Regions from separate parts of the Mesorhizobium sp. M0184 genome, predicted to be linked through region 1. Evidence: predicted binding sites of a transcription regulator. Region 1 holds the regulator's gene; each other region holds the start of a gene.
What was found. The regulator LexA, encoded in region 1, represses DNA repair genes until DNA is damaged. The targets are predictions, from matches to a motif close to TGTTCNNNNTGTGTTCNG.

Region 2: a site for LexA is predicted at 3,324-3,341, ahead of parE (DNA topoisomerase IV subunit B). Genes of this name have one in related genera too.
Region 3: a site for LexA is predicted at 3,599-3,616, ahead of NKJ23_RS23860 (PA0069 family radical SAM protein). Genes of this name have one in related genera too.

Annotation. Positions count from the first base shown of each region.
Region 1 covers NZ_JAMYSZ010000012.1:11,862-21,964, reverse strand. Annotated here, with positions in the region: gene moaC (cyclic pyranopterin monophosphate synthase MoaC) at 1-215, shown strand, start outside; gene NKJ23_RS16500 (molybdopterin molybdotransferase MoeA) at 215-1,420, shown strand; gene NKJ23_RS16495 (hormone-sensitive lipase) at 1,428-2,258, opposite strand; gene kynU (kynureninase) at 2,355-3,602, opposite strand; gene lexA (transcriptional repressor LexA) at 4,051-4,785, shown strand; gene NKJ23_RS16480 (ComEC/Rec2 family competence protein) at 4,779-7,244, opposite strand; gene gltX (glutamate--tRNA ligase) at 7,341-8,762, shown strand; gene gltA (citrate synthase) at 8,942-10,103, shown strand, end outside.
Region 2 covers NZ_JAMYSZ010000005.1:253,599-263,701, reverse strand. Annotated here, with positions in the region: gene gcvP (aminomethyl-transferring glycine dehydrogenase) at 1-1,896, shown strand, start outside; gene NKJ23_RS09550 (GGDEF domain-containing protein) at 1,968-3,137, opposite strand; gene parE (DNA topoisomerase IV subunit B) at 3,412-5,463, shown strand; gene NKJ23_RS09540 (FUSC family protein) at 5,506-7,572, shown strand; gene NKJ23_RS09535 (DUF2336 domain-containing protein) at 7,569-8,690, opposite strand; gene NKJ23_RS09530 (MaoC family dehydratase) at 8,801-9,292, shown strand; gene NKJ23_RS09525 (HpcH/HpaI aldolase/citrate lyase family protein) at 9,296-10,103, shown strand, end outside.
Region 3 covers NZ_JAMYSZ010000022.1:97,376-107,478, forward strand. Annotated here, with positions in the region: gene NKJ23_RS23840 (F0F1 ATP synthase subunit C) at 1-96, shown strand, start outside; gene NKJ23_RS23845 (F0F1 ATP synthase subunit B) at 178-753, shown strand; gene NKJ23_RS23850 (F0F1 ATP synthase subunit B) at 764-1,255, shown strand; gene rnhB (ribonuclease HII) at 1,507-2,202, opposite strand; gene NKJ23_RS23860 (PA0069 family radical SAM protein) at 2,370-3,524, opposite strand; gene NKJ23_RS23865 (glycosyltransferase) at 3,676-4,179, shown strand; gene NKJ23_RS23870 (phytanoyl-CoA dioxygenase family protein) at 4,368-5,342, shown strand; gene moaB (molybdenum cofactor biosynthesis protein B) at 5,376-5,918, opposite strand; gene NKJ23_RS23880 (4-(cytidine 5'-diphospho)-2-C-methyl-D-erythritol kinase) at 5,905-6,807, opposite strand; gene NKJ23_RS23885 (membrane protein) at 6,834-7,019, opposite strand; gene NKJ23_RS23890 (S49 family peptidase) at 7,101-7,958, opposite strand; gene NKJ23_RS23895 (tRNA1(Val) (adenine(37)-N6)-methyltransferase) at 8,046-8,846, opposite strand; gene NKJ23_RS23900 (putative signal transducing protein) at 8,846-9,070, opposite strand; gene NKJ23_RS23905 (polyprenyl synthetase family protein) at 9,231-10,103, shown strand, end outside.

The DNA.
Region 1 (10,103 bases):
TGAAGGTGACAGCATTGACCCGCGTCACCGGCAAGACCGGCGTTGAGATGGAGGCTCTGAGTGCCGTCTCGGTCGCTTGCCTGACCATCTACGACATGGCCAAGGCGGTCGACCGCGCCATGGTCATCTCCGGCATCAGGCTGGTTGAAAAGACCGGCGGCAAATCCGGCGACTACAAGATCACCGGAGACGGGGCCACCGAGGCAGGCCGATAATGGCGCTGGTCCCAGTTGCCGAGGCGCTCGAGCGCCTGCTGGACGGCGCAGCAGCGCTGCCGGGCGAACGCGTCGCACTGCTGGATGCCGCCGACCGCGTGCTGGCGGAGCCGGTTGTGGCGCTCCGCACCCAGCCGCCGTTCAACGCCTCCGCCATGGACGGCTATGCCGTGCGGGCGGCCGATATCGCGTCCGTACCGGCAAAGCTTTCGGTGGTCGGCATGGCGCCGGCCGGACGCGGCTTTGCCGGAACGGTGCAGCAGCGGCAGGCCGTGCGCATCTTTACCGGCGCGCCGCTTCCCGAAGGCGCCGACACTATCGTCATCCAGGAGAACGTCCGCGATCTCGGTGGCGGCAGCGTCGAAGTGACGGAACCGACGGTGCAGGGGCGCAACATCCGCCGCCTCGGGCTCGATTTCGCCAAGAGCGATGTCCTGCTGCCCAAAGGCCGCCTGCTCGACCCGGCGGCCTTGTCGCTGGCGGCATCGGCCAATCACCCCGAGGTGCGCGTGGTCAAACGGCCGCTGGTCGCCATCATCGCCACCGGCGACGAATTGCTGCCGCCGGGCAGCGATCTTGGCCCCGACCAGATCATCTCCTCCAACGCCTATGGTGTCGCCGCTGCCGCACAGTCGGTCGGTGCGCGCGCGCTCGACCTTGGCATCGCGCCGGACCGCAGGGAGGCGATCGCTGCGCTGGTTGAAAAAGCCGTGAAGGCTGGCGCGAACGTCATCGTCACGCTGGGCGGTGCCTCGGTCGGTGACCACGACTTCGTTCATGACGTGCTGACCGGGCAAGGCATGACGCTCGATTTCTGGAAGATCGCCATGCGGCCGGGCAAGCCACTGATGTTCGGGCGGCTGGGAGACATTCGCTGCATCGGCCTGCCCGGCAATCCGGTGGCAAGCCTGGTCTGCACTCAGCTCTTCCTGAAGCCGCTGCTGGCGCGGCTCGGCGGCCGCGCCTTTCAGCAGGATATACGTCGGGCACGGCTCGGTGCTGCCATGCCGGCCAACGATCTCAGGCAAGATTATGTGCGGGCTGTTGTCATAGATGACGCCGGTACGCTCGTGGCGACGCCGTTCGGCATCCAGGACTCCTCGATGCTGAAAATGCTGGCCGATGCCAACGGGCTGATCGTTCGCGCGCCGTTCTCACCTGCCGCAGCGGCGGGCTCCCCCTGCGACGTGCTGATGTTACGCTGAACCTGCCTCACTCCGAGATCAAGGTCCGGGTCAGCGGATGGTCTGGATCGGCCAAACCGTCGATGATGTTGAAATGATGCCGGTCAGGCTCGACCACCGAGCTGGTCGCGGTACCCAGGCCGATCCAGATGTTGGCCAGCAACGCGCTCTGACGCAGGAATTCGGCGCGCTCGCCGCCGCCGGCCCAGCAGGTCAGGCGGGCCTTGTCCATCGGGCGCAGCAGCACCGGGCTTTCGGCCTGCGCCTCGGCCTCATCGATCGCGATCGTCTCGTTCATGCCGGTGCGCATGATCGGGCGCAAATCATGCACCCCCGAGATCGACACCACGTGACGAACGCGCCGGACCACTTCGGGCGCCAGCGGCGTCGTGGCCGTAACCATCCGGCTAACAAGATGGCCGCCGGCCGAGTGTCCGGTCAGCATCAGCGGCCCTGGGACCATCGCCGCCGCCTTGCCGATCGCCGCGCCGACTTCCTTGACGATGCCGCCAATGCGTATCTGCGGACAGAGCGTGTAGGACGGCATCGCCACCGCATAGCCGCGATCAACAGGGCCAGCGGCAAGATGCGACCAGAAATTCTTGTCGAATTCCATCCAGTAGCCGCCATGAACGAACACCACGAGTCCCTTGGGCTTGATGGCCGGCAGGAAAAGATCGAGCCGGTTGCGTGGGTTGTCGCCATAGGCCATGTCGAGCCGCGCCCTGCCCTCGGTCGAAAGCACGTCGCGGAAAACCCGCGCGGGCTCGGTCCAGGCCGCCGGCCAGCGATCGCTGCCGGCTATGTTGGCGCCGTTGGCATAGGCGTTGTCCCAATCGGCAATGTGACGTTCGAACACCCTGCGCCCTCCCTGGCAATATGGCCTTGCAACGTAGCCGTGAGCATCGCGCGGCGCGTCGTCGCCAGCCTCACGATTCCAGCTCTCGCATCAATCTCAAGTGACAGCTGCTTTGATTGCGAAGCGCGCATCCTTCCACGCACCGGTGCGGAGGATATCCTCAAGCACTTTGACGGCCTGCCAGACATCGGCATAGCTGACATAGAGCGGGGTGAAGCCGAAGCGCATGGTCGATGGCGCGCGAAAATCGCCGATCACGCCACGTTCGATCAGCGCGCGCATGACCTGGTAGCCATGCTCATGCATGAATGAAATCTGGCTGCCGCGTTTTTCCCCATCGCGCGTGCTTTCGAGCGTGAGCCCGTAAGTGCCGCACTTTGCCTCGACAAGCTCGATGAACAGATCCGCCAGCGCGATGCTCTTCTTGCGCACCGCCGTCATGTCGACATCGTTCCAGATGTCGAGCGCGCCCTTCAGCGTGCGCATCGACAGGACCGGCTGGGTGCCGCACAGAAACCGGCGGATGCCGGTGCCGGCCGCATAGCCTGGCTCGAAGGCGAAGGGCCGTGCATGGCCCCACCAGCCGGTGAGCGGCTGCTGGATGTCGGAAAGATGCCGCTCAGCCGCATAGATGAAGGCAGGCGCGCCCGGGCCGCCATTCAGATATTTGTAGGTGCAGCCAACGGCAAAATCGGCGTTTGCCTTGTCGAGCTCGACTGACATCGCGCCGGCGGTGTGGCAGAGATCCCAGACGATCATCGCCCCGGCTTCCTGAGCCCTGCGCGTCAGCGCCGGCATGTCGCGCAGTTCGCCCGACTTGTAGTTGACGTGGTTGACCAGCACCACGGCGGTGCGTTCGTCGATCAGCTCTTCGATGGTCGGCGCGTCGACCCCCGAGAGGCGCAGCAGCGTATCTTTTCGCGTCGAAACCACACCCTCAGCCATGTACAGGTCCGTCGGAAAACTATCGCCCTCGGCGACGATGACCTGCCGCTCCGGTCGCATGGCCATGGCGGCGTGCAGCAGCTTGTAGATGTTGACCGATGTCGTGTCGCAGACCACCGTCTGGCCGGCCGCGGCACCGATCAGGCGCCCGAGCTGGTCGCCAAGTTCAAGCGGCATGTTGAACCAGCCGGCCGTGTTCCATGCGCGGATGAGATCATGCGACCATTCTTCGGTCGCGGCCTTGTGCAGTTCATCGAAAGCGGCACGTGAAGCAGCTCCTAGCGAATTGCCGTCGAGATAGATCACTCCTTGCGGCAACACGAAGCGGTCGCGCATCGCGCGCAGCGGATCTGCGGCATCCATCGCCTTTATGGCGGCGAGATCGGGAATTCCTGTCATGATTTGCCTGCTCCCCCCAAAAGTTCAACGCAACGCCGGACACGCATCGACTGTTCTTCCATCACCTGGTTGCGCGCAGCAAGGCTCCACCGGCGAGAAGCAGCCTGACCAGGCGACTGGAAACCAGGAGTTAACCCGAGGTTGGCGTTTTGAGTTCGTTTCGTTCACGGTGCATTGACCGAACCGCGCAGTCGATACGGGTTCAATTCCGTGCCCTTTGCCGACTGACGGCCGATGCCAGTGCTGCCTTCTGGGAAGCCAGAAGGCGCAAACGAAAGCAGAATCAAGGGGATGACGCTCGCGACGGTGAAAATGCGGCATTCCGGTAGGGGCGTGGTTTGTTTCCCAAGCCTTAACGCATTCATTAAACTTTAAACAGTTGCGGAACACAACTGGAACAGATAGTGTTTGTTCTGGGTTTGTTTTTCTGATTCTGTTGGGGGTCGCTATGCTGACACGCAAACAACACGAACTGCTTATGTTCATCCACGAAAGGTTGAAGGAAAGCGGTATCCCGCCTTCCTTCGACGAGATGAAGGAAGCGCTCGACCTGGCTTCCAAATCCGGAATCCACCGGCTGATTACGGCGCTGGAGGAGCGCGGCTTCATTCGCCGTTTGCCCAACCGGGCCCGTGCGCTGGAGGTGCTGCGCCTGCCTGACTCGATCGCCCCCGGCCTCAATGCGGCACGCAAGTTCTCGCCGAGTGTCATCCAGGGCAGTCTTGGGCAAGGCGGTCCTCGGCAAGGCAAGCCGACATCGTCGCGCGTGCCCGCAGCCGGAAATGACGACGATGTCGTCGCCGCCGTTTCGATCCCGGTGATGGGCCGCATCGCCGCCGGTGTGCCGATCGACGCCATCCAGCACCAGACGCATTCGATTTCGGTGCCGCCGGATATGATCATGGGCGGCGAGCATTATGCGCTCGAGGTCAAAGGCGATTCGATGATCGAGGCCGGCATTTTCGACGGCGACACGGTGATCATCCGCAATGCCGATACGGCGAGCCCCGGTGAGATCGTGGTGGCACTGGTCGACGAGGAGGAAGCGACGCTGAAGCGGTTCCGCCGCAAGGGCGCCTCGATCGCCCTGGAAGCCGCCAATCCGGCCTACGAGACGCGCATCTTCGGACCAGACAGGGTCAAGGTGCAAGGCAAGCTCGTCGGACTGATCCGCCGCTACTGAGCTCCGCCCTTGGCGCCGGCTTTGGGGTTGTCGGCCCTGCGGTATGGCGGCAGGCCTCGTGCCGCGCGTGAAAATTTCCGCTGCACGTGCCAGGGCCGGTATGATTTTTCGACCGCGAAACGGATTTCGGCGCGCGTTGCCGCTTGTGGATCGAAGTAGACGGCGGCACTTCCCGCGTGCGCCAGTTGCCGTTTGGTGACGACGAGGACCAGCCGGTCGTAGTAGCAGGGGTTATGGGCGGTGGCGTCGTCGATGACGATCAAGCTGGCAAAGGCGCAGGCTGGCCGCGCAGTATCGCGGTCCTTGGCTTGCGCGATGATCGCGCCGGATGGATGCCTGGCAAGGCAGAGGCCATCCGTGCAAATGAACGGCATGCCCGGCGGTAGGTCGGCCGGATCGGCAATGTCGAATTGCGGGTCGTTCTTTCCAGGTGTTTCCGGCGCGACGATAGCCTCGGATGTGAGCGCGCGTTTCCAGTTGTCGATGGTGAACTCATTCGGGCGTGCCCGGTTGACCGCGAGTTCACCGCTGCCGATCGGCAGCGCGACCAGCCGTGCGTCCTCCGAGACCAATACGTCGGGTATGCGTGTCTGCGTTGTCGTCAGCAAGCCGGCGAGCGCAAAAGGAAGTGCCGCCAGCCGCAACCAGGTCGTCGCCATGCTGGCAATGACGAGGGCGATCGTCACCAGAAGGACGGATCTCAGCGAAATCAGCCCGACCGCATCGATCGGCGAGCGCTCCGAGATCCACCCGGACAGGGCGATCATCGCCGTCAGCCCCTTGCCCATGACATAGAGGAAAGGGCCATCCGCACCGAACGGCATCGCCAGCGCGCTGAGAACGGCGAAGGGCATGACGACCAGTGAGACGATGGGCATGATGGCCAGATTGGCGAACAGGCTGAGCGGCGCCACGCGCTGGAAATGCCATATGGCGAAAAGCGCTGTGGCGCTCCCTGCAATGATCGAGGTCATCGCCAGACCGCACATGCCCAGCAGGACCTTTCGAGTGGCAAAGCGTTGCGGCGACAGCCGCGGCGGCGGCGTGGTGGCCCTGCCGGCGCGGTAATCGGACCAGCCTGCATAGGCGCCGACAAGGGCCGCCGTCGCGGCGAAGGACATCTGGAAACTCGGACCGACCACCTCGTGCGGCGACACCAGGATGACCGCGATGGCCGAGATCGCCAGGTTGCGCATGGTGAGCGCGGCCCGGTCGAACAGCACGGCGATAAGCATCACCGCCAGCATGATGAAGCTGCGTTCGGCCGCCACGACAATGCCGGAAAAGACGAGGTAGGCCGCAATCGAAAGAAGCGCGGCGGCCGCGGCATATTTCTTGACCGGCCGTCGCGATGAGAAATCGGGAAACAGCGCAAAGGCACCCCGCAGCAGCGCCATGATGGTGCCGGCGACCAACGCCATATGCAGCCCCGAGATGGAGATGATGTGGTAGATGCCGGTGCGCCGCATCGCTTCGTTGATCTCCTCGGGAATGCCGGCGCGCACGCCGACGATCAACGCAGCAGCAATCTCGCCCTCGGCACCGCCGATGCGGCTGCGGATATGGTCGGCGATGGATTCGCGCGCGTCTTCGATCGCGGAAGAAAGCTGCGCGGCAAGCGGCATGCTGCCCGACGACACGACTTTCGGATTGCCGAGAAAAAAGCCGCTGCCGCCGATACCGGCGAAATAGCTGTCGAAGGAGAAATCATAGCTGTCGGGCCGCACCGGGCCGGTCGGCGGCAGCAGCCGCACATAGCCGGTGATCTCGGAACCGGCGGTCAGCTCAGCCGGTATCTTCATCGCCGAAACGCGGACCCGTTCCGGCATGTAGCGCAGTGTCGGCCTGGCGGTTGAGATCACATCGATTGTCAGCCTGATGCGGCCGCTCGCCATGGGCTCGTACGATACGACGCGACCCGTCAGCCGCGTCGAGATTTCGGAACCGAGCATATGCGTTCCGACACGCCATGTCTCGAACTTGGCGGCAAGTACGCCAAGCGCGCAGAGCAGTGCCACCATGAAGCACAGGCGCGTCCTGGGCCATGACCGCGAGACGACGGCACAAAGGGCCGCGAGGAGCGCGATTGCGATCGGCTGTGGAAAGGCCGGCTCCACCGACAGCCCGAAATATACGACCACCCCGCATGCGAGGAACACCGGCACCAGCAGGAAGGCGATGCCGCGGTCGAGTTCCAGGCCGGCTGCCGAGGTTACGCTGTTGCGGATACGGGACGGTGACGGGAGGCGGAAACGCCTGGGCAGGCGTACGATGGGCTCGCCCGCGGGCACGAGAACCGTTGCTGGGTCGCTGGCCGGCAGCGACGGAGCATCGAAGCGCGGAGCGGGTAGCAATGCCGGTGCCGGCAGGACAGGCGGGGGAGCGGCAAACAGCAAGCGTTCGCTGACGCCGCTGCCAACGTCCTCGCCCTCGCCCGCACCACGGCCTCGCACAGCCATCGGGTCTGCCCCTTGCGCCCTCGACCTCCTATGCTACATGAACGCGCAACGCGCGAAAGTCCGCAAACCCACTTCCTTCGCCCGCCTGAGAGTTCCATGCCCGATAAGGTCGTCACCCGTTTTGCCCCCTCGCCCACCGGCTATCTGCACATTGGCGGCGCGCGCACGGCGCTGTTCAACTGGCTGTATGCCAAGCACACAGGCGGCACGATGCTGCTGCGCATCGAGGACACCGACCGCGAGCGCTCCACCGATGCGGCAAGCGCGGCCATTCTCGACGGGCTTTCCTGGCTTGGCCTGACATGGGACGGCGAGCCGGTGTCGCAATTCGAGCGTGCGCCGCGCCATCGCGAGGTGGCCGAGGAGCTCGTTCGTATGGGCAAGGCCTATTATTGTTATGCGACGCCTGCCGAACTAGAGGCAATGCGCGAGAGCGCACGCGCCAAGGGGCTGCCTCCCCGCTATGATGGACGCTGGCGCGACCGCGACCCGTCGGAGGCGCCGCCCGGCGCCAAGGGGGCGATCCGCATCAAGGCGCCGACAGACGGCGAGACGGTGGTGCATGACCGCGTCCAGGGCGACGTGCGCTTTCCCAACAAGGATCTCGACGATTTCATTATTCTGCGCTCGGACGGCAATCCCACCTACATGCATGCCGTCGTCGTCGACGATCACGACATGGGCATCACCCACATCATCCGCGGCGACGATCATTTGACCAACGCCGCACGCCAGACCGTAATCTATCAGGCCATGGGCTGGGAGGTGCCGTCGATGTCGCATATCCCGCTGATCCACGGTGCCGACGGCGCCAAGCTGTCGAAGCGGCACGGTGCGCTTGGCGTCGAAGCCTATCGCGCCATGGGCTACCTGCCGGAGGCGCTGCTCAACTATCTGGCGAGGCTTGGCTGGAGCCACGGCGACGATGAGATCATGTCGATCGCCGACATGATTGCATGGTTCGACATTGGCGACGTCAACAAGGGCGCCGCCCGTTTCGACTTCGCCAAGCTCGAGGCGCTTAACGGCGTGCATATGCGCCGGATGAACGACGCGGCGCTGCTCGACATCTTCATCGCCACTCTGCCCTATCTTGAAGGCGGCCCGTCAATCGCCGCGCGCCTCGACGACAGACGCAGGGCGCAACTGCTTGCCGCTTTGCCGGGCCTGAAGGAGCGCGCCAAGACGCTGGTCGAACTTGCTGAAGGGGCTGCATTCCTTTTCGTCGAGCGGCCGCTGCCGGTCGACGAGAAGGCGGCGGCGCTGCTCAGCGGTGAGGCGCGCGCGATCCTGCGGGGCGCTCATGCGGCACTAGCCACGGTTTCGGAGTGGTCTGCCGCCTCAGCCGAAGCCGCGATCCGCGACTATGCGCAGGCCGCCGGCCATAAACTCGGCGCCGTGGCCCAACCTTTGCGCGCCGCGCTCACCGGCAAAAGTACCTCGCCAGGTGTCTTCGATGTGCTGGCCGTGCTTGGCCGCGAGGAAAGCCTGGCGCGGATCGCTGATCAAATCGATTAGCAAACTGGCCCAAGAAGATTGGCATTGAAAGGTGTGTTTCGCAGTGCAACATTGGGTCTTGGCCTAATCTGCCGCGCAGATTCAATTGCGGGCGCAAATGTGCGTATTCCGATGCTTTTGACGTGTTGGGTTCAGATATTTTGCCTTTGCCGGCCTGAGGAAACAAAAAGGAGTTTGCTATGACCGAACCTGCGACAAAAATGGAATTTGGCGGCAAAACCCAGGCATCGACGGCCAAGCTGGAACTCGGCGGCAAAACCCATGAATTCAAGATACGAAGTGGTTCGGTAGGACCTGATGTCATCGACATCGGTTCGCTCTACAACACCGCCGGCGTCTTTACCTACGATCCCGGTTTTACGTCGACGGCGAGCTGCGAATCGGAAATCACCTTCATCGATGGCGATGCCGGCATTCTTTTGCACCGCGGCTACCCGATCGACCAATTGGCCGAGCACGGCGACTTCCTCGAAGTCTGCTATCTCTTGCTCTATGGTGAACTCCCGACCAAGGCGCAGAAGGACGATTTCGACTACCGGGTGACGCGCCACACCATGGTGCATGAGCAGATGTCGCGCTTTTTCACCGGCTTCCGCCGTGATGCGCATCCGATGGCGGTGATGTGCGGCGTGGTCGGCGCGCTGTCGGCCTTCTATCACGATTCCACCGATATCTCGGACCCCTATCAACGCATGGTCGCGTCAATGCGGCTGATCGCCAAGATGCCGACGATCGCGGCGATGGCCTATAAATACCACATCGGCCAGCCATTCATTTACCCGAAGAACGAGCTGAATTTCGCAGCCAATTTCCTGCATATGTGCTTCGCCGTGCCTTGCGAGGAATACAAGATCAATCCGGTGCTGGCCCGCGCGATGGAGCGCATCTTCATCCTGCACGCCGATCACGAACAGAACGCCTCGACTTCGACCGTCCGCCTGGCCGGCTCGTCGGGCGCCAATCCTTTTGCCTGTATCGCTGCCGGCATCGCCTGCCTGTGGGGTCCCGCACATGGCGGCGCCAACGAGGCAGCCCTGAACATGCTGGGCGAGATCGGTCATGTCGATCACATCCCGGAATTCATTGCGCGCGCCAAGGATAAGAACGATCCGTTCCGATTGATGGGATTTGGCCACCGCGTTTACAAGAATTACGATCCGCGCGCCAAGATCATGCAGAAGACCGCGCACGAGGTCCTGGGCGAGCTCGGCATCAAGGACGATCCACTGCTCGACATCGCCATGGAGCTGGAAAGGATCGCACTGACCGATTCCTATTTCATCGAGAAGAAGCTCTATCCGAACGTCGATTTCTATTCCGGCATCACGCTGAAGGCGCTGG
Region 2 (10,103 bases), on a different contig from region 1:
TTGCAGACACGCGAACAGCATATCCGCCGCGACAAGGCGACCTCCAACATCTGCACCGCACAGGCGCTGCTCGCCAATATGGCGACGGCCTATGCGATCTGGCATGGCCCTGCCGGGCTGCAGGCGATTGCCGGCCGCATCCACACGCTGGCCAACCGCCTGGCTGCCGGCCTCAAGGCAGCGGGCGTTTCGGTGGTCGGCCACAGCCATTTCGACACGGTGACCGTGAAAGTGAAGGGCAGAGCCGGCGCGATTGCCGCCGCCGCAGAAAAGACCGGCCGGCTGCTGCGCGTCATCGACGCCGACCATGTCGCCATCAGCTTCGACGAGACCTCCACCGAAGCCGATCTGGAGGCAATCGCAGCGCTTTTCGGCGCCAAGGCCGGCGTTGCCGCCGGCAGTTCCATGCCAGGAAAAACGCGCGGCAAGGAGTTCCTGACCCAGCCCGTCTTCCGCGAAAACCACTCGGAAACCGACATGATGCGCTTCCTGCGCCGGCTGGCCGACAAGGACCTGGCGCTCGACCGCGCCATGATCCCGCTCGGCTCCTGCACCATGAAGCTCAACGCCGCCGCCGAAATGATGCCGGTGAGCTGGCCTGATGTCGCCAACCTGCATCCCTTCGCCCCGGCAAACCATTCGACAGGCTATCGCGCCATGATCGACGAGCTGGAAGGCTGGCTGGCGGAGATCACCGGCTTCGACGCGGTGACCCTGCAGCCCAATGCCGGCAGCCAGGGCGAATATGCCGGGCTGCTCGCCATTCGCGGCTATCATCTGTCGCGCGGCGAAGGCCATCGCACCGTCTGCCTGATCCCGTCCTCGGCGCATGGCACCAATCCGGCAAGCGCGGCCATGGCCGGCATGAGCGTCGTCGTCGTGCGCTGCACCGAGGACGGCAATATCGATACGGCCGACCTGCAGGCCAAGGCGGCCGAGCATGCGCACAACCTTGCGGCGCTGATGTTCACCTATCCTTCGACGCATGGCGTCTTCGAAGAAGGCGCGCGCGACCTTTGTGCCCTCGTCCACAGCCATGGCGGCCAGGTCTATTTCGACGGCGCCAACCTCAACGCGCTGGTCGGCCTCGCCCGTCCCGGCGATATCGGCGCCGATGTCTGCCACATGAACCTGCACAAGACCTTCTGCATCCCGCATGGCGGCGGCGGCCCCGGTGTCGGCCCGATCGGCGTCAAGGCGCATCTGAAGCCATATCTGCCCGGCCACGTCACCGAAGGCTCGGCCCATGCCGTGGCGGCGGCACCGTTCGGCAGTGCCTCCATCCTGCCGATCACCTGGATGTATATTCGTATGATGGGCGCTTCCGGCCTGAAGCAGGCGACCGAGACGGCGATCATCTCCGCCAACTATGTGGCGACGCGGCTCGGCGAGCATTTCCCCCTGCTTTACAAAGGGCGCAACGGACGCGTTGCGCATGAATGCATCCTCGACACCCGCGTGTTCAAGGACAGCGCCGGCATCAGCGTCGACGATATCGCCAAGCGGCTGATCGACTATGGCTTCCACGCGCCGACCATGTCGTTCCCGGTGGCCGGCACGCTGATGGTCGAGCCGACCGAGTCCGAGCCCAAGCGCGAGCTGGATCGTTTCTGCGAGGCGATGATCGCCATAGCCGGCGAGGCAGCCAAGGTGGCGAAGGGCGAATGGCCGTTAGCCGACAATCCTCTAGTCAATGCGCCGCACACCGCCGCCGAGGCGTTGGCCGGCCAGTGGACCCATCCCTATTCGCGCCTGGAGGCGGCCTATCCAGCCGGCGATGCCGACACGGCGGCAAAATACTGGCCGCCCGTGTCGCGCATCGACAATGTCGCCGGCGACCGCAACCTCGTCTGCTCGTGCCCGCCGCTGTCGGAATATCTGGGGGCGGCGGAATAGATCATGATCCCGAAAAGTGGAATCCGGTTTTCGGACAAGATCATGGTCTAACAAGAAGATAGAAACCTCAATCAGGCAGAACGCAAGGCCGGCCCGTCGGCCTTGCTCGCCCGATCCCGAAGGACGACGCGATTTCGCCCGGCGCGCTTTGCCGCATAGAGTGCTGCGTCGGCTTCGGCCACCACATCGTCGAGACCGGTGCCGTTTGTTCCACCAAAGCCGATGCCGCCGCTGACTGTGCTTCGCAACGGACCGAGTTGGGTGGCCACGACTTCCGTGCCGAAGGCAACGCTGATCTTGCTCGCAATGTCATAGGCCTTCTCTTCCGTCATCCGCGACATGACGAGCACGAATTCCTCGCCGCCCAACCGGAAGGCGTCGACGCCGGTCCGGGCGTATTTCCTGATGACGGCGGCAAAGCGGCGCAGGACCTGGTCGCCGACCGGGTGACCAAATACGTCGTTCGTCCTCTTGAAATGGTCAAGGTCGAACATGGCGACGGACATGAACGGACCGAAGACCCGCTCGCCGTAGAGTGCCGTCAACGCCCGCCGATTCATCAGCCCGGTCAATGGATCGGTCATCGTCTCGGCCTTCAATTCGATCTGCGCCTGCAAATGGTGCAGGGAGAGCGTCAATGCGCCGAGCCCGGTCATGCAGGCGACGGCCACGACGGAATTCACCCGCTCGGCCCAATTGTCGGGCGCAACACCCAGCACCCATTGGCCCTTGACCAGCAGGACCGCGCCGCAAAGTCCGAACGACAGGGCACAGACGCCGCTCAGGAACGAGACGACCAGCAATATCCGGCGATCGTGACCACCCTCAATCCAGAACATCGCTCCGATGAGCGAGAGCAGCGCCGTTACCGTTGCGTAGGTGACAATAAAGCCGACACCATCAAATCCGAGATACGTCGCGCCTGTGCAAACAGCCATCGCAACCAAGGTCGGCAAGATGGCGCGCCTGTAGTCGCCTATGCCGAGATATTGCATGGCCGACAGGCAGATAATCAGGAAACCGAGGCTGAGAAGCGCAAGCACGATCTGGCAAAGCCAGGCGCTTGGATCCCTGGTGTAATGCCAGAACAACACGACATGTGCGACCAGCACGAGAATGCCGCAGGCCACCGTCAGCACAAAGCGTGCCTGTGGCGCGGTGAACCAGATCGCAAACATGGTGATGCTAAGGCACGTGCCCGACAGCGCCGCCGCGAGCAGGAGCGAACTGTAATCCAACATGCTTAAGCGACAGCCTCTTGAGGGTTCCGCTGCATTCTAGGTCAGCGACAGTCCGCAAATACCGTTTTTTCAGCCAATCTTGCGGCGTAACCTTCGGACAGGGTTTACAAAGCGTCGATGCTCCAGGCTTCGACCCCATTTCCGCCGCTTGGTTGTCGAATGGTTTTGCAGTAAGAGGCCCTATCCTCGAACGTAACAGGAACCTCCGTCGCCTGCCCGCAAAAAGCGTGGCAGTATCGGGTGGTGATTCGCAGCATCGGAATCCAGGACCGGCATGGACGACAATAACGATCTTTTCGCCAAATTGGACAAGCAGCCGCAACCGGCTCGCGCCGCCGCGCGCCCGGCCGACCCGCTGGTGCAGGCGGCGAAGCGGCCGGCGCCCCGCGACGCCAGCGAGAGCTACAGTGCCGCCGATATCGAAGTGCTGGAGGGGCTGGAGCCGGTGCGCCGCCGCCCGGGCATGTACATTGGCGGCACCGACGACAAGGCGATGCACCATCTGTTCGCCGAGGTCATCGACAATTCGATGGACGAGGCGGTCGCCGGCCATGCGACCTTCATCGATGTCGAGCTTTCCGCCGACGGATACCTGTCCGTAACCGACAACGGCCGCGGCATTCCGGTCGATCCGCACCCGAAATTCAAGAAGCCGGCGCTCGAACTCATCATGACGACGCTGCATTCAGGCGGCAAGTTCGACAGCAAGGTTTACGAGACGTCCGGCGGCCTGCACGGTGTGGGCGTTTCCGTGGTCAACGCGCTGTCCGACCATCTCGAGGTCGAGGTCGCGATTGGGCGCAAGCTCTATCGCCAGCGCTTCTCGCGAGGCGTTCCGGTGACCGGCCTGGAGCAGCTCGGCGAGGTGCACAACCGCCGCGGCACGAAGATCCGCTTCCATCCAGACGAGCAGATTTTCGGCAAGGGTGCTGCTTTCGAGCCGGCGCGGCTCTACCGCATGGCGCGGTCAAAGGCCTATCTGTTCGGCGGTGTCGAAATCCGCTGGACCTGCGATCCGTCGCTGATCAAGGAAAAGGACACGACGCCGGCCAAGGCAGAATTCCATTTTCCGGGCGGCCTCAAGGACTATCTGAAAGCCTCGCTCGGCGACGAATTCCAGGTGACCCGTGAAATGTTTGCCGGCAAGAGCGAGAAGCAGGGCGGCCACGGTTCGCTCGAATGGGCGGTGACCTGGTTCGGCGGCGACGGTTTTATCAATTCCTATTGCAACACCATTCCGACCGCCGAAGGCGGCACGCATGAGGCAGGCTTCCGCAACGTCCTGACGCGCGGCTTGCGCGCTTATGCCGACCTGGTCGGCAACAAGCGCGCTTCGATCGTCACTTCCGAGGATGTGATGATCTCGGCGGCGGGCATGCTGTCGGTGTTCATCCGCGAACCGGAATTCGTCGGCCAGACCAAGGACAGGCTGGCGACGATCGAGGCGATCCGCATCGTCGAAAGCGCTATCCGCGACCCGTTCGACCACTGGCTGGCCGACAATCCGCAGGAAGCTTCGAAACTGCTCGAATGGGTGATCGCGCGCGCCGACGAGCGGGTGCGCCGCCGCCAGGAAAAGGAAGTGTCGCGCAAGAGTGCGGTGCGCAAGCTGCGCCTGCCCGGCAAGCTCGCCGACTGCACGCAGAATGCCGCCGCCGGTGCCGAGCTGTTCATCGTCGAGGGCGATTCGGCCGGCGGTTCGGCAAAGCAGGCGCGCGACCGCGCCAGCCAGGCGGTGCTGCCCCTGCGCGGCAAGATCCTCAACGTCGCCAGCGCCGGCAACGACAAGCTTGCCGCCAACCAGCAGATATCCGACCTCATCCAGGCGCTTGGCTGCGGCACGCGCTCGAGATATCGCGACGAGGACCTGCGTTACGACCGGGTCATCATCATGACCGATGCCGACGTCGACGGTGCCCATATCGCCTCGCTGCTGATCACCTTTTTCTACCAGGAGATGCCGAGCCTGGTCCGCGGCGGCCATCTCTATCTGGCGGTGCCGCCGCTTTATTCGATCCGGCAAGGCGGCAAGGTCGCCTATGCCCGCAACGATGCGCACAAGGACGAACTCCTGCGCACCGAATTCACCGGGCGCGGCAAGGTCGAAATCGGCCGCTTCAAGGGGCTGGGCGAAATGATGGCCGCCCAGCTCAAGGAAACCACCATGGACCCGAAAAAGCGCACGCTGCTGCGGGTCGACGTTATCGATGCCGAGGCGGCGACCAAGGATGCGGTCGACGCATTGATGGGGACCAAGCCCGAGGCCCGTTTCCGGTTCATCCAGGAACGCGCGGAATTCGCCGAGACGGAAGTGCTGGATATCTGAGCTCCCGCCGCTAGCTTGGCCTTCTGAGCTGGAGACGCGCACTTGACCTGGGCGCGGCTGAAGGACGATATCGGCACGCGGATCGCTGGCCTGACGCGGCCGACGCGCTCGGACTGGATCTTTGCCCTGCGCACCGTTTCGGCCGGCCTCATCGCGATTTTGGCCGCCTATGCGCTGAAGCTCGACCACCCGCAATGGGCGATGATGACGGTGTTCATCGTCGCACAGCCGGTCGCCGGCATGGTGCTGGCGAAGGGGTTTTATCGTCTCCTCGGCACGCTTGCCGGCGCGCTGGCGGCGATCGGCATTACCACTGTTTTCGATGCCAACCCGTGGTTGCTGGTTGCAGTTCTTGCCGTCTGGATCGGCATCTGCTCGCTGGTCTCGTCGCTGCTACGCAATCCGGAAGCCTATGGCGCGGCGCTTGCCGGCTACACCGCGATGATCATCGGCCTGCCGGCTTTCGGCCAGCCGCACCTCGTCATCGATCTCGCCGTGGCGCGCTGCGCGGAAATCGTGCTTGGTATCGTCTGCGCTGCGCTGACCAGCCGGCTGATCCTGCCGAAACTGGCCGCCGACGCCATCATCTCAAGACTGAAACGCAGCATTCTCGACCTGGCGGCCTATGCGGACGGCGCTTTTTCCGGCGGCGATGCGGAAAGGCTTGCCGGGCTGCACCGCAAGCTGATCGGCGATGTCCAGACGCTCGGCGAGATGCGCACCTACGCAAGGCTGGAGGGGCCGAGCCTCGCCACCCGCGCCTATCCGGTCCGGCGTACCATCGGTCAGCTTCTGTCGGCCCTGTCAGCGGCGCGTGCGCTGCATGCCCATGCCGCGCCGAAGAATGCAGCCCTCATCCCCGTTCGCGCCGAGTTGCAGGCCGTTGTCGGCGAACTGGTAGCCAAGCCGGGCGCGCTGGACGATACGGCGCCCTGGGTGGCGCGGCTCGACGCAATCGCCGGCAAGGCGCGACAGATGCCTGACATCGCGGCCGGGCAAGACATTGACTGGGCTGGCACTGTCACCCGCCTAACCATTGCCGCCGACTTCGCCGAGGCAATGCAGCAAGTGCTGCGCGGCCTGGATGCACTCCGCTCTCCCCCGTCTCGTGCCAGTCGCGAACGGCGGCAGCCAGCGCTGGTGGTGCACCGCGATTACCGTGCGGCATCGCGCAATGCCGTGCGCGCAGCAATCGCCACGCTCCTGGTCGCCGGCTTCTGGCTGGCGACGAAATGGTCGGACGCGACCGGCACGGTCATTCTGGTCGCCGTTGTCTCCAGCTTGTTCGCCGCGCGCGCCGATCCGATCCGGTCGGCATGGAACTTCTTCGAGGGCACGTTGCTCGCCCTGCCGTTCGCGTTTGTGGTCGGGCAGATAGCACTTCCAGCGCTGCCGGGCTTTGGCTGGTTCGCGGTTTTCGTCGTCCCGATCCTGGTGCCAGCGGCACTGGGCATGGCCAATCCGCGCTACGTCGGCGTGGCAACGGCCTTTGCCATCAATTTCCTCGCCTTCCTCAGCCCACATCAGGTCATGACCTACGATCCGGAGCCGTTCCTCGCCAATTCGGCAGCGGTCCTTGTCGGCATTCTTCTGGCGATCGGCGTCTTCGCCGTCGTGCTGCCCGCCGACCCCTGGGTTACAGTCAACCGCATCCTGCAAACCATGCGCGAAGATCTTGCACGCCTTTGCCTGCACGACCGCCTGCCGCGGCGATCGGCCTTCGAAAGCCTTGCCTACGACCGGATCAACCAGTTGATGCCACTGCTGCAGAACGCCGGCAAGAAAGGCGACGCGGTTCTCGGCGGCGGCATAGCTGCGGTTACCGTCGGCCTCGAAATCCTACGGCTGCGCAACGCGCAGCAAAGTTCCACGATGCCATCCGAAACGGCACTTTCCATCACCAATTTCCTGCGCGGGCTGGCACGCGAACTGCTGTTCAGGCGCGTCGGCGAGCCGCAGACGGCGACCGTCGCAGTCGCCAGGCAGTATGCAGCAGGCATCGCGGAGCGCAGCGAAGCAGCCGAAATGCTGCAGATCGCCGCCTCGCTGCGCATCATCGCCGCCGCGATCGAGGATTTTCCGGATTTTTTCGCGAAAGACCGGGTTTAAGCAGCGGCGATCGCCAGCGCGTGCCCGCGTGCGTTCTCGCGCAGCGCGTCGAGATGGATCGATTTGACCAGCCCGGCGAGATCGCCTTCGGCGGACTGTCCGCCCAATTCCTTCAGCATCAGCCAGCTGACTTCCTGGACGCCGGCGAGGCGTTTGCCATTGGCGACCTCGCGCCAGACCTTCAGCGCGCGCAGAATGATGGCGTGGGTGGCGGCGGCAAGCCCGGCGCTGCGGAACAGTGCCTGTAACGCTATGTCATGCCCGCCGGCCAGCAGTGCTCTCACCCGTTGTTCGGACTGTTGGCTGAGCGCGACCAGCGCCGAACCAAAGAAGTCGACCTTGCCGTGCGCAATGGTGCGGACGACGAAGCTTGCGGTCAGGTCGCCGCGCAGGCGCAGATGTTCGACAAGTGCGGTATGTTCCTCTGTCCGGGTGCCTTCGATCAGCGTCACCGAAGCCTTGACGCAAGCATCGCGCGTAACGCGCTCGGCCCTGGCGGCGCCCATCAGCGCCAGCACCAGCGGCGAGCCCTTGAGCGTCTCGCCCACTTTTACCAGCAGCAAATGCCGGCAGTCGGCGGGCAGGCGCGCGTCGGCAATCAGCGCCTCGCGCACTAGAGGCAGATGGCCGTGCCGCTCGGCCATGCGGCGAAAGCTGACGGATGCGATGTCGGCGCCGCTGTTGGCGAGCAGCGTGGTGCAAGCCTCCGGCTCACCGATCTCGGCGATCGCCGCCGCAACCGACATCGAGACACGCGGCCGGTCGGCGATCACCCTCTGCGTCGCTTTCTGGCCGCCGGCAACCCGATCGATCAGGTCGGCATCGGTGAGCAGCGGCGAGCGCGCCAGCACCAAGGCTGCGACTTCCGGCTGGTCCGACGCCAGCGCGCTGACGATCTGCGGCGGCGCGTGATGGCTCATGGAAAGCGCGTCGGCGATCGCCAGCCGCACCTTCGACGATACGTCATCGAGCAGCAACGTCAACGCCGCCTCGGCAGCGCAGCGGTCCTCGAAAGGCAGCTCCGAGTCGACATAGGCGCGAGCCAGCGCGCTTGCCGCCGCAGCACGCTCCGACACCTTCGCCGTATGGATCCATTTCAGGAAATGCGAAACGACCATGTCGCCTGCTTACGCCCCTTGCCAGAACGCTTCTGACCCTGGTGGAGACCGTAGGCACAAATGGTTTACGAACGGTTCACCATGTTCGTTAACTGGCTTGCGAGCGCGATATGCAACGCCTATCAACCCTGAAGCAGCGGAGGAGATCGACCATGGCCGGGCTTTATCTTGAGGAGTTCGCTGCCGGCCAAGTGTTCACGCACACGCTGCGCAAAACCGTGACCGAAAGCGACAACATGTTGTTTTCGGTGATGACGTTGAACCCGCAGCCGCTGCACATCGACTTCGACTTCGCGGCGAAGAGCGAATGGGGCAAGCCGCTGGTCAATTCGCTGTTCACGCTTGGCCTGATGATCGGCATTTCAGTCAACGACATCACCGTCGGCACCACCATCGCCAATCTCGGCATGAAGGAGACAGTGTTTCCGCACCCCGTCTTCCATGGCGACACCATTCGCGTCGAGACCACGGTGGTTTCGGTGCGCGATTCCAGGTCGAAACCGGACCGCGGTATCGTCGAGTTCGAGCACCGCGCCTATAACCAGAACGACGTGCTGGTTGCCAAATGCACGAGGCAAGCCATGATGATGAAAAAGGCATAGCCGATGCGTTCTCTGCTCTTCGTTCCCGGCGATTCGGAAAAGAAGCTGGAGAAGGGCTTTGGCGTAGGCGCCGACGTGGTCATCGTCGACCTCGAGGATTCGATTGCCGCGCAGAACAAAGGTCTGGCGCGCGACACAGCGGCGCGTTTCATCGCCGCGCACAGGCACCGGACCAGCTCCGCGATCTATGTCCGCGTCAATGACCTTTCGACCGGACTGACCGACGACGATCTGGCGGCGCTCGTGCCAGCAAAACCAGACGGCATCATGCTGCCTAAGTCGAACAGCGGACTGGATGTCCAGCATCTCTCGGCCAAGCTCAGGGTGCACGAAGCCGAAAGCGGCCTGCCGGATGGAGCGATAAGGATCCTGCCGATCATCACAGAAACGGCCGCAGGCGTCTTGGCCGCAGCGACCTACGCCCGTGCAAGCGCGCGGCTTGTCGGCGTCACCTGGGGGGCGGAAGATCTGTCGGCGGCGATTGGCGCGCGCGCGACGCGCGACGCGAATGGCCGCTACACGGATGTGTTCCGCCTCGCCCGCACCATGACCATGCTTGCCGCAAGTGCCGCGGAAGTCGCGGCAATCGACACCGTCTTTCCGGATTTTCGCGACATGGCCGGCTTCGAGGCCGAATGCGCCGAGGCCGAGCGCGACGGTTTCACCGGCAAGATGGCGATCCATCCGGCGCAGGTGCCGGTCATCAACGCCGCCTTCACGCCTTCGGCGCAAGCGGTGAAAAGCGCCCTGGCGATCGTCGAGGCGTTCGAGGCGGCAGGAAATCCCGGCGTCGTCGGCATCGACGGCAAGA
Region 3 (10,103 bases), on a different contig from region 1:
GACGGCCAGTTCGGCCGCCTGATCTTCGGCTTCGCCGTGACCGAGGCGCTGGGTATTTTCTCGCTTCTCATCGCGCTTCTCGCCCTGTTCGGCTGAATGCTTGTTCGGCTGAACATTGGCAAGAATTGAACAGGCCGGCCGCGATCCTGCGGCGGGCCTGAATTTCGGGGATAGCCCATGTTCGTGACATCTGCCTTTGCGCAAGAGTCCGCGCCCGCCGTCGAAGGCGGCAGCGCTGGGACCGGCGTGCCCGCCGAGGCGCACGGCACGTTTCCGCCATTCAATCCGGCGACGTACCCGTCACAGCTACTGTGGCTGGCAATCACCTTCGGGCTGTTTTATCTCTTCTTGAAACGGGTGGTGATGCCGCGCGTTGGCGGCATCATCGACGTGCGCAACGACCGCATCACGCAGGATCTCGATCATGCTGCCCGGCTGAAAGGCGAGGCCGATGCCGCCGTTGCCGCTTATGAGCAGGAATTGGCGGAAGCCAAGGGCAAGGCCAATGCGATCGGCCAGCAGGCCAACGATGCGGCCAAGGCGGAAGCCGAAGCTGCCCGCAAGACGATCGAGGCAGCGCTTGACCAGAAGCTTGGCGAGGCCGAGGCGCGCATATCTTCCATCAAGGCCAATGCCATGAAGGAAGTCGGCACGATCGCCGAGGACACCGCTTCGGCCATCGTCGAGGCGCTTGTCGGCGGCAAGGCCAGCAAGGCCGAAATCGCGGCCGCGGTCAAATCCGTGGCCGGGTGAGGAGCGCATCATGGACGCCACATCTCTCGCGACGCTTTGGGCAACGGTTGCCCTCGTAATCTTCCTCGGCATCGCCATCTACATCAAGGTGCCGGGCATGATCGCCAAGGCGCTCGATGCGCGTGCCGACAAGATCAGCAGCGAGCTCGAGGAAGCGCGCCGGTTGCGCGAGGAGGCCCAGCAGCTGCTTGGCCAATACCAGCGCAAGCGCAAGGAAGCCGAGCAGGAGGCCGCGGCCATCGTCGCCGCCGCCAAGCGTGAAGCCGACATGCTTGCCGCCGAGGCGCACAAGAAGACCGAGGACTATGTCGCCCGGCGTACCGCCTTGGCCGAGCAGAAGATCGGCCAGGCGGAGCGCGAAGCAATCGGCGAAGTGCGCGCCAGCGCCGTCGATATCGCGGTGGAAGCCGCGCGCGCGCTGCTGGCCGGCAAGATCGACGCCAAGGCCGGCGCCGACCTGTTCAACGCCTCCCTGCAGGATTTGAAGTCGAAGCTGAACTGAACGGCTACATCGACAAGTCATCGAAAGCCGCCTGGGAAACCTGGCGGCTTTTTCTGTGGGCGAAAGCGGCTGAGCGCGTAATCTCCCCCCTCGAGGGGGAGATGGCCGGCAGGCCAGAGGGGGTCGCCGCGCGTGAAGCGCCAGCCTTCTCTTTCGTCCCGCATGGCGTCGCGCCAGGACGTACCGACCCCCTCTGTCGCCTTTGGCGACATCTCCCCCTCGAGGGGGGAGATCACACCTAGCCGAATCGCTCAATCCAAACCCGAGAAACCCTCTTCCTCCAGCACCTCGGTGCCGCCGAACCGGAACGGCGCGAAGGAGGCGCGGTGCAGCCGCGCCACCGGCCCGTGCAGATCGATCGCCGTGCGATGGCGCACAGTGGCGTAGCCCATATGCAGTTCGAAGCCGTAACGCGCATGATGGCTGCCGCAGCCGCACATCATGCGGTCGCGGATCACCTTGGCGACGATCGAGGCTGCGGCGATCGACTGCGAGCGCTGGTCGCCCTTGATCAGTGCTTTGCCCTCGCAGGGCAGGCCGGGCGGCACGTCGCGGCCGTCGGCCAGCGCCAGCTTCGGCCGGATTGACAGGCCGGCCACGGCACGGCGCATCGCCTCCAGGCTGGCCTTGAGGATGTTGGAGGCATCGATGCCTTCGGCACTGACCGATGCCATCGATACGGCGAGTGCGGAGCCGAGGATTTTCAGGAACAGCGCCTCACGCTGCAAATGCGTCAGCCGCTTGGAATCGTCGAGGCCGTCGGGGATGTTGGCGGGATCGAGCACCACCGCTGCCGCCACCACCGGCCCGGCGAGCGGGCCGCGGCCGGCCTCGTCCATCCCCGCCACCGGCCACAGGCCTTCGGCCATCGCCCTCGTCTCGAACGAGAAGTCGGGTTTCTCGACGATTTCGAAGAGAAGCGGAGAATCGGAACGCGGGCGAGCCATGGTGCGGCGAGGTTCGCATCGGCTCCGATTCTCCGCAAGTCCCCTCCGGGTCGGGCGGGGCACCGGACCAGGAGGGGGCTACCGTCTGCAAGCCCGGGGACAGGACAGGCCGGACGGGATTTTTCGCCTGCTGCGGCCGCTTCAAGCGGCTGGCGCGAGACGCTTTGTCACAGCAGCATCAGCTGCTCGGTTGCCTTGGCAGCGGGGACGAACTGGTCGGTCCTCAGCGAGCGCCGCTCGGCATTGAGGCCGAGCCGTTTGGCGGCGATCTCGAAGCGCCGGCCAATCTGCCAGGCATACGGGCCGGAGCCTTTCATGCGCTTGCCCCATTCCGAATCGTAGTCCTTGCCGTCGCGCATCGACCGGATCAGCGACATGACGTGGCGATAGCGGTCGGGATAGTGGCGCAGCAGCCAGTCCTTGAAGATTGGCGCGACCTCCAGCGGCAGGCGCAGCAGCACATAGCCGGCCTCGCGTGCGCCCGCTGCCTGTGCCGAATCGAGGATGCGCTCCATTTCCGGGTCGGTCAGTCCGGGGATGATCGGCGCGACCATCACCGAGGCCGGAATGCCGGCGTCCGAAAGCTGCCTGATCGCCTCCAGCCGCTTGGTCGGCGTCGACGCGCGTGGCTCCATGGTGCGCGCCAGCATGCGGTCGAGCGTCGTCACCGACAATGCCACCTTGGCCAGCCCGCGTTCGGCCATGCGTGACAGAATGTCGATATCGCGTGTCACCAGCGCCGATTTGGTGACGATGCCGACCGGATGGCCGCGCGCCTCCAGCACTTCGAGGATCTCGCGCATGATCCGGTATTGCTTCTCGATCGGCTGATAAGGATCGGTGTTGGTGCCGATGGCGATGGTGCGCGGCTGGTAATTATCCCTGGACAATTCCTTGTCGAGCAGCCGGGCCGCATCCGGCTTGGCAAACAGCTTTGATTCGAAATCCAGCCCCGGCGACAGGCCCATGAAGCTGTGCGTCGGCCGCGCGAAACAATAGACGCAGCCATGTTCGCAGCCACGATAGGGGTTGATCGAGCGGTCGAAGGAGATGTCGGGCGATTCGTTGCGGGTGATGATGGTGCGCGGCTTCTCGACCTGTACCTCGGTCTTGAACGGCGGCAGCTCCTCCAGCGAATTCCAGCCGTCGTCGAACACATGCCGGCTGACCGGCTCGAAACGGCCTGACGGATTGATGCCCGCCGACCTGCCGCGATTGCGGTCGGGACGGACGCGCATGCCGCTCTGCTCGATCATCGCATTCGCCATCTCGGCCCTGCCAGCGCCGAAGGCTGCAATATCGGCACGCACGATCTGTTCCATCTTGGCCCTTTCCCAGGGACTGTCCGCCCGCTGTCGAATCGCTCTGCTCATGAATGTATTCCTATCGCATTGATGAGAACAAAGCAAGAACTTTCTCGCGGCGCGCCGCAAAAACTGGCGCTGCCCACCGCTTTCCGCTATTCGGCTAAACATGCTCAGCGTCCTGATCGAAACCCTGAATGACGAGGAGGGCCTTGCCCGCACGCTCGCCTCGCTGATCGGCGGCGCGGTCGAAGGCGTGGTGCGCGACGTTCTCGTCTGCGACACCGGCTCGACCGATCAGACGCACCGCGTCGCCGAACATGCCGGGTGCCACTATGTCAGCGGCGGCATCGCCGCCGGCATCAGGCAGGCCAAGGGCGACTGGCTGCTTTTGCTGGAACCGGGCGCGCGGCTGGGAGAGGGCTGGATCGACGAGGTCGTCGCCCATACCGCCAGGCAAACCATGGCGGCGCGGTTCTCGCGGGCACGCGGCAGCCGCGCGCCGTTCCTGTCGCGCGTCTTTGCCGGAAATCGCGCTCTCGCCGAAGGCTTGGTGATCAGCAAGCGTCAGGCCGCCGCGCTGTCGAAGAATGCCCGCAGCGCCGAAGCGATCGCCCGCGGCCTGGCGACCAGGAGGCTCCACGCCGAGATCTGGGTCGCGCCGCGGAAGTGACGGCTTACCGTGCCGGTTCAGGGAACCCCGCCCAAACAAATTTTCTGGCGGGTCGTCGTTTATTGTGCATTGCACAAAATCTGGCCGGGGGTTACCATTCCCAGCGATATGGGCGAATAGGGTTTGGGGTGTGCCGGAGCGGCGACGACTAACGTCGATGCTGTTCCCTCGACATTTTGAGGACCCCGATGACCCTTTCAAGCCCTGACAAGTCCGGCGCTGCAAGCCTCGAGGCGATCGCACGAAACGGCGGCACGCTGCGCCGCATCGCCGCCCGCATCCCGACCTATCTTTCCGACCTTCGCGAGAATCCGGCATGGCTGCCGATGTTCATGCTGGCCCGCACCATGCCGGCGCGGCGGCTGCACTGGCGCGGTGCAAAGCCCGTTCGGCCGGCGCGCAACGTCGGTGAAACGATGTTCGCCGGCGTCGATCGCGATGCCGTCGTCGGCGCGCTGCGCACCGAGGGGCTCTATTCGGGCCTGATGCTGCCGGCCGCCATCCATGAGGAGATCGCCCGCTTCGCCGAGCGCACGCCATGCTTCGGCAATTTCGACCGCCGGCTGGAATTCCTGCCCGAAAAACACGCCGATGCCGAAAAGCATTTCGGCCGTCCGCTGCTCAGCGGCCATTATTTCGAGCGGGTCCTCGACTGCAGCGCTGCGGTCGCCGTGCAGCGCGATCCGCTGCTTCTCGATATCGCAGCGCACTATCTCGGCAGTCAGGCCAAGCTGATCACCACCCGCGTCTGGTGGAGCTTTCCGACCGGTGGCGTCTCGGACGCCGACAAGAACATGGCCTCGCTCGGCAAATACCATTTCGACCTCGACGACTGGCGCATGCTGAAGTTTTTCTTCTACCTGGTGCCGGTCGACAACGACACCGGGCCGCATGTCTATGTCCGCGGCTCCCACAACCGCCGCATCCTGAAGCACCAGCTGACGCTGCTGGTCGGCCATTCGGCGGAAGAGGTGCTGGGCGTCTACGGCGAGCAGAGCCCGGTCACGCTGACCGGGCAGGCCGGCCTCGGCTTTGTCGAGGATCCGTTCGGCTTCCATATGGGGACCGTGCCGACGCGCACACCGCGGCTGATGATGGAAGTCGGCTTCGGCGTGTCGCCGCCGTCGCGCCGGCGTTTTCACGGCGAGCCGGTCATTCGCTAAACCGAGGTCGCTTGGCTGATACCTCGGTTCGTCTCAGCCGCGCCGCAAATGCTCGTCCAGCCGCGGCATGATCTCGACGAAGTTGCAGGGCATGTGCCGATAGTCGAGCTGCGGCTTCAAGATGCCGTCCCAGGCGTCCTTGCAGGCGCCGGGCGAGCCCGGCAGCACGAAAACGAAGGTGGCGTTGACGACGCCGCCGGTTGCCCGGCTCTGGATCGTCGAAGTGCCGATCTTGTCGTAGGAGATGCGGTGGAACACTTCGGAAAAGCCGTCCATGCGCTTTTCGAAGATCGGCTCCAGCGCTTCCGGCGTCACATCGCGGCCGGTGAAGCCGGTGCCGCCGGTGGTGATGACGACATCAATCGCTTCGTCCTTCGACCAGCCCAGGACCTTGTCGCGAATCTTATCGCGGTCGTCGGTGACGATGTCGCGGGCGGCCAGGACATGGCCGGCCTCGGCAATGCGGTCGGCCAGCGTCTGCCCGGATTTGTCGTCGGCGAGGCTGCGCGTATCGGAAACGGTCAGTACCGCGATGCGCACGGGAACGAAGGGGCGGCTCTCGTCAATCCTGGCCATGGGCATCAACCTCCGATGTCACGCTTCGCGTCGCGGCGACAAACCAGTCGGGATGGCGGCCGCGGATATCGACGGCCGCGCGCTTGGCCACATTGCCGGTCTCGAACAGCCCGAAGCAGGTGGCGCCGGAACCGGACATCCTGGCAAAACCGGCTCCGGCCTTGTTGAGCACGGAAAGCGCCTTGCCGATGGCGGGCTGGATTGCGCGCGCCGCAGGCTCGAGATCGTTGCGGGTGATCTCCAGCCAGTTGCGGATGCTGTGGAAGTCGAGGCTGCGCGGCAGCGGCGGCAGTCCCGCATTGTCGCGGCGGCCAAGCGCCTCGAACACGTCGGCCGTCGAGACGGCAGTGCCGGGATTGACGAGCACCAGACCCAGCGCCGGGAAACCCGGCACGAGCGTCAGCTCGTCGCCGATGCCGCGGGCTATCAGCGGCTTGGCTGCGAGGCACATCGGCACGTCGGCGCCGAGTGACAGGCCGATCCGCGCCAGTTCGGCATCGCCGACATCAAGTCCCCAGGTCTGGACCAGGGCGCGCAGCACAGCCGCCGCATCGCTCGACCCGCCGCCGACACCGGACGCGACCGGCAGGTTCTTTTCGAGCCTGATCGCGACAGCCGGTGCGTGCTGGAGACCGGCCTCGCGCCGCAGTGCATCGCGCGCTCTCACCACCAGATTATTGTCGTCGACCGGCACCGCGGAGGCGTATTTGCCAGACACGGAAAACCCATCGCTGTCGGCAAGTTCCGTCTCGATGCGGTCGCCGAAGCGCGTGAACACAGCCAGGCTTTCGATCGTGTGATAACCGTCGGCGCGCTGGCCGGTGACGTGCAGCGCGAGATTTATCTTGGCGTGCGCATGCGATGCCCGGATGCTGGCCTCGGCGTTCACTGGCTCGGCCGCGAGGGGGACGACGGTCAATCCTTGGCCAGACGGTATTCGCCGGTCTTGGGATCCTTGACCAGCGTTCCCATCGTACCGTTGGCGGCCTGCTTTTCGGTACGCCGCACCTTGGCGGTCACACGCTCGGCTTCCCTGACGAAGGAGCGGTAGCCGAAATAGGCGGCAATGCCGACGACGGCGAAGAAAATGATCTGCGGCATGTCAAACTCCTCCCTCGCAAGGCCGGCAAGGCGGCCGGTCGGGTCGGTTGATGATTTATGCTAGACGCTTTCACCAGCTTTTCAAAGCCCGAAGCGCGCCCACAGCGCGCGCTCTTCCGCCGCATCGATGACGCCGCTTGCCGCGGCGGCGGCGATATCGGGCGCCGAAAAGCTCGAGCCGAACAGGCCGAAGCGGCCGAACAGGCCGCGCGGCGCGGTGATCAGCTTGAGCTGGGTCTTCGGCCCGAATCGGCTCTTCAGCACGCTGCGCATGTCGCCGAGCGCATCGACCAGCCCGAGCTCCAGCCCCTTTTTGGCCGTCCAGAACAGGCCAGTGAACAGGTCGGGATCGTCCTTGAGCTTGTTGCCGCGCCTGTCCTTGACGAGGTCGATGAAGGTCTCGTGGACCTCGAGCTGCAGCGCCTTCAGGCGCTCGACGTCTTCCTTCTTTTCCGGCTTGAACGGGTCGAGCACCGCCTTGTTCTGGCCGGCGGTGTGGACGCGGCGCTCGACGCCGATCTTCTTCAACAGCTCCGGAAAGCCGAACGAGGCCGAGACCACGCCGATCGAGCCGACGATGGAGGACGGGTCGGCAAAGATCTCGTCGCCGGCGACCGCGATCATGTAGCCGCCCGATGCCGCCACGTCCTCGACGAAAACCAGGACTTTCTTGTTCTTCTCGCTCGCCAGGTCGCGGATGCGCCTGAAGATCAGCCGCGACTGCACCGGCGAACCGCCTGGCGAATTGATCGAGATGGCGACCGCCGGCGCGTCGAAGGAAAACAGCTTTTCGAGAAGGCCGGCGGTGGAAGCGAGCGACAGGCTCGGCCGGAACTGGCCGCCGCCGGGCATGATCGTGCCGTGCAGCCGGATGACCGGAATGGTGACGACGGTGGAGCGCCAGGATTTCGGCAGCAGGCGGTTGAAAAGGCGTTTCACGAGGGGGCGGTCTCCGGTCGATTTGCTTGAGGCATGTAGGAATTCGCCGGCCAACGGCAATGCCGTCACCCCGGCAATCAGAATGGATCAGTCTCCGAACAGCGACGCCAGCCCGTTATTGATCAGCTCCGCCCGCTCCGAAGGGCCATTGCCTGAATAGGCATGCAGCATCAGCGGTGGCTGGATCGACAGTTTGCCGCGTGCGCCGAGTGCTGCCCGGACAACGATGCGGATCGCCGCCGCTTCGGGGCGAGGGTGGACGGCCAGCATCTCGGCATCGCCGAAGCGGCCGGCGATGGCATCGAGGATGGCGCCGAGCTGTTCCGGCCGGGCGATGACGGCCAGCCCGCCGCCCGGTCTGACCACCGCGGCCGCGCTGCGGATCCAGCTGTCGAACAGCCCATCCTCCGAGACATGCGCGGCCTTTCTCAGCGGATCGGGCGTCGCGCGATCCTCGGCGGCATTGAACGGCGGGTTCATGATGACGAAATCGAAGCTGTTGTCCTCGAGGCCGGCGGCCGTTCGCGCCCGGCCCGACAGCGCGACATCGGCGACGAGCACCGAAGCGCGGTTGCTGAGATGCGCATTGCCGGGATGGGCAAGCGTGGTGGTGGCGAAGGCCGCCATTTCCGGGGAACGCTCGACAAGCACGGCCGCGGCACCGGGGCAGCGCGACAGGACCGCCAGGCCGGCGGCACCGGCACCCGCGCCAAAGTCGGCAAGCCGCCCGGCGAACGAGGACGGCACGGCAGCCGCCAGCATCATCGCATCCATGCCGGCGCGGTGGCCTGCCTTTCTCGGCTGCACCAGCCAGAAGCGACCGCGATGAAAGGCATCGACCGTATGAGCCGGCATGTCCGGGACAAGGGCAGCGGGCGACGCGGACATTATTTTTGGCGGATCTCGTTGGCGATGCCGGCATCCGTCAGGATGCGCCGCGCCGCATCGGCCTTGTCGGCGTCCACCATGACACGGCGGGGCAGGATGCCGATCGAGCCGTCGAGGACGCTCATATTCTGGTCGGCGACGAAACAGCCGATGCCGGCATCGCGCATCAGCGATTCGACAAACGAAATGATGACGGCGTCGTTGGTGCGGATGAGCTCTATCATCGGGTGAAACTCGCAGTTTGCGGCGTTGATGTAAACGTAGGCGTGATCATGTACCAGAGCCGGCGCGCCAATTCGCCTCTTGCCGCGCCGGTGGGTGACACCCTAGAGTCTGTCCAGGGACCATGTTGCCGTCGTGCATATCGAGGTTGGGAGTTTTGCCGTGGGTGTCGTTCTCAACATTGAAAACGGGAAGCGCGAAGCCGCCTCGATAAAGGACCTCATCGACCTGACCGCGGCCGACATGGGGCGCGTCAACAAATTGATCCTGTCGAAGGCCGGCTCCGATGTCGAGATGATTCCGGAGATAGCCAACCATCTGATCTCGTCGGGCGGCAAACGGCTGCGGCCGATGCTGACGCTCGCCGCCGCCCAGATGTTCGGCTATTCCGGCGACGGCCATGTCAAGCTCGCCACATCGGTCGAATTCATGCATACCGCGACACTTCTCCACGACGACGTCGTCGACGAAAGCGGCATGCGGCGCGGCAAGAAGACGGCGCGTATGATCTGGGGCAACCAGGCCAGTGTTCTGGTCGGTGATTTCCTGCTCGGCCAAGCCTTCCGCATGATGGTCGATGTCGGCTCGCTTGAAGCGCTCGATATCCTGTCGAGCGCCGCTTCGGTCATCGCCGAAGGCGAGGTGATGCAGCTTGCCGCCGCCAAGAACCTCGAGACCACCGAGGATGAGCATTTCGCGGTGATCAAGGCCAAGACCGCGGCGCTGTTCTCCGCTGCCGCCGAGGTCGGCCCGGTCATCGCTCAGGCGACGCGCAATGATCGCGCAGCACTCCGCTCCTACGGCATGAATCTCGGCCTTGCCTTCCAGCTGATCGATGACGCGCTGGATTACGGCGGCACCAGCAAGGACCTCGGCAAGAATGTCGGCGACGATTTCCGCGAGGGCAAGGTCACGCTGCCGGTGATCCTCGCCTATCGGCGCGGCACCAAGGCCGAGCGCAGCTTCTGGAAACGCGCCATCGAGGACAATGCCGCCGACGATGCCGGGCTGGAAAAGGCAATCGGCCTGATGCTC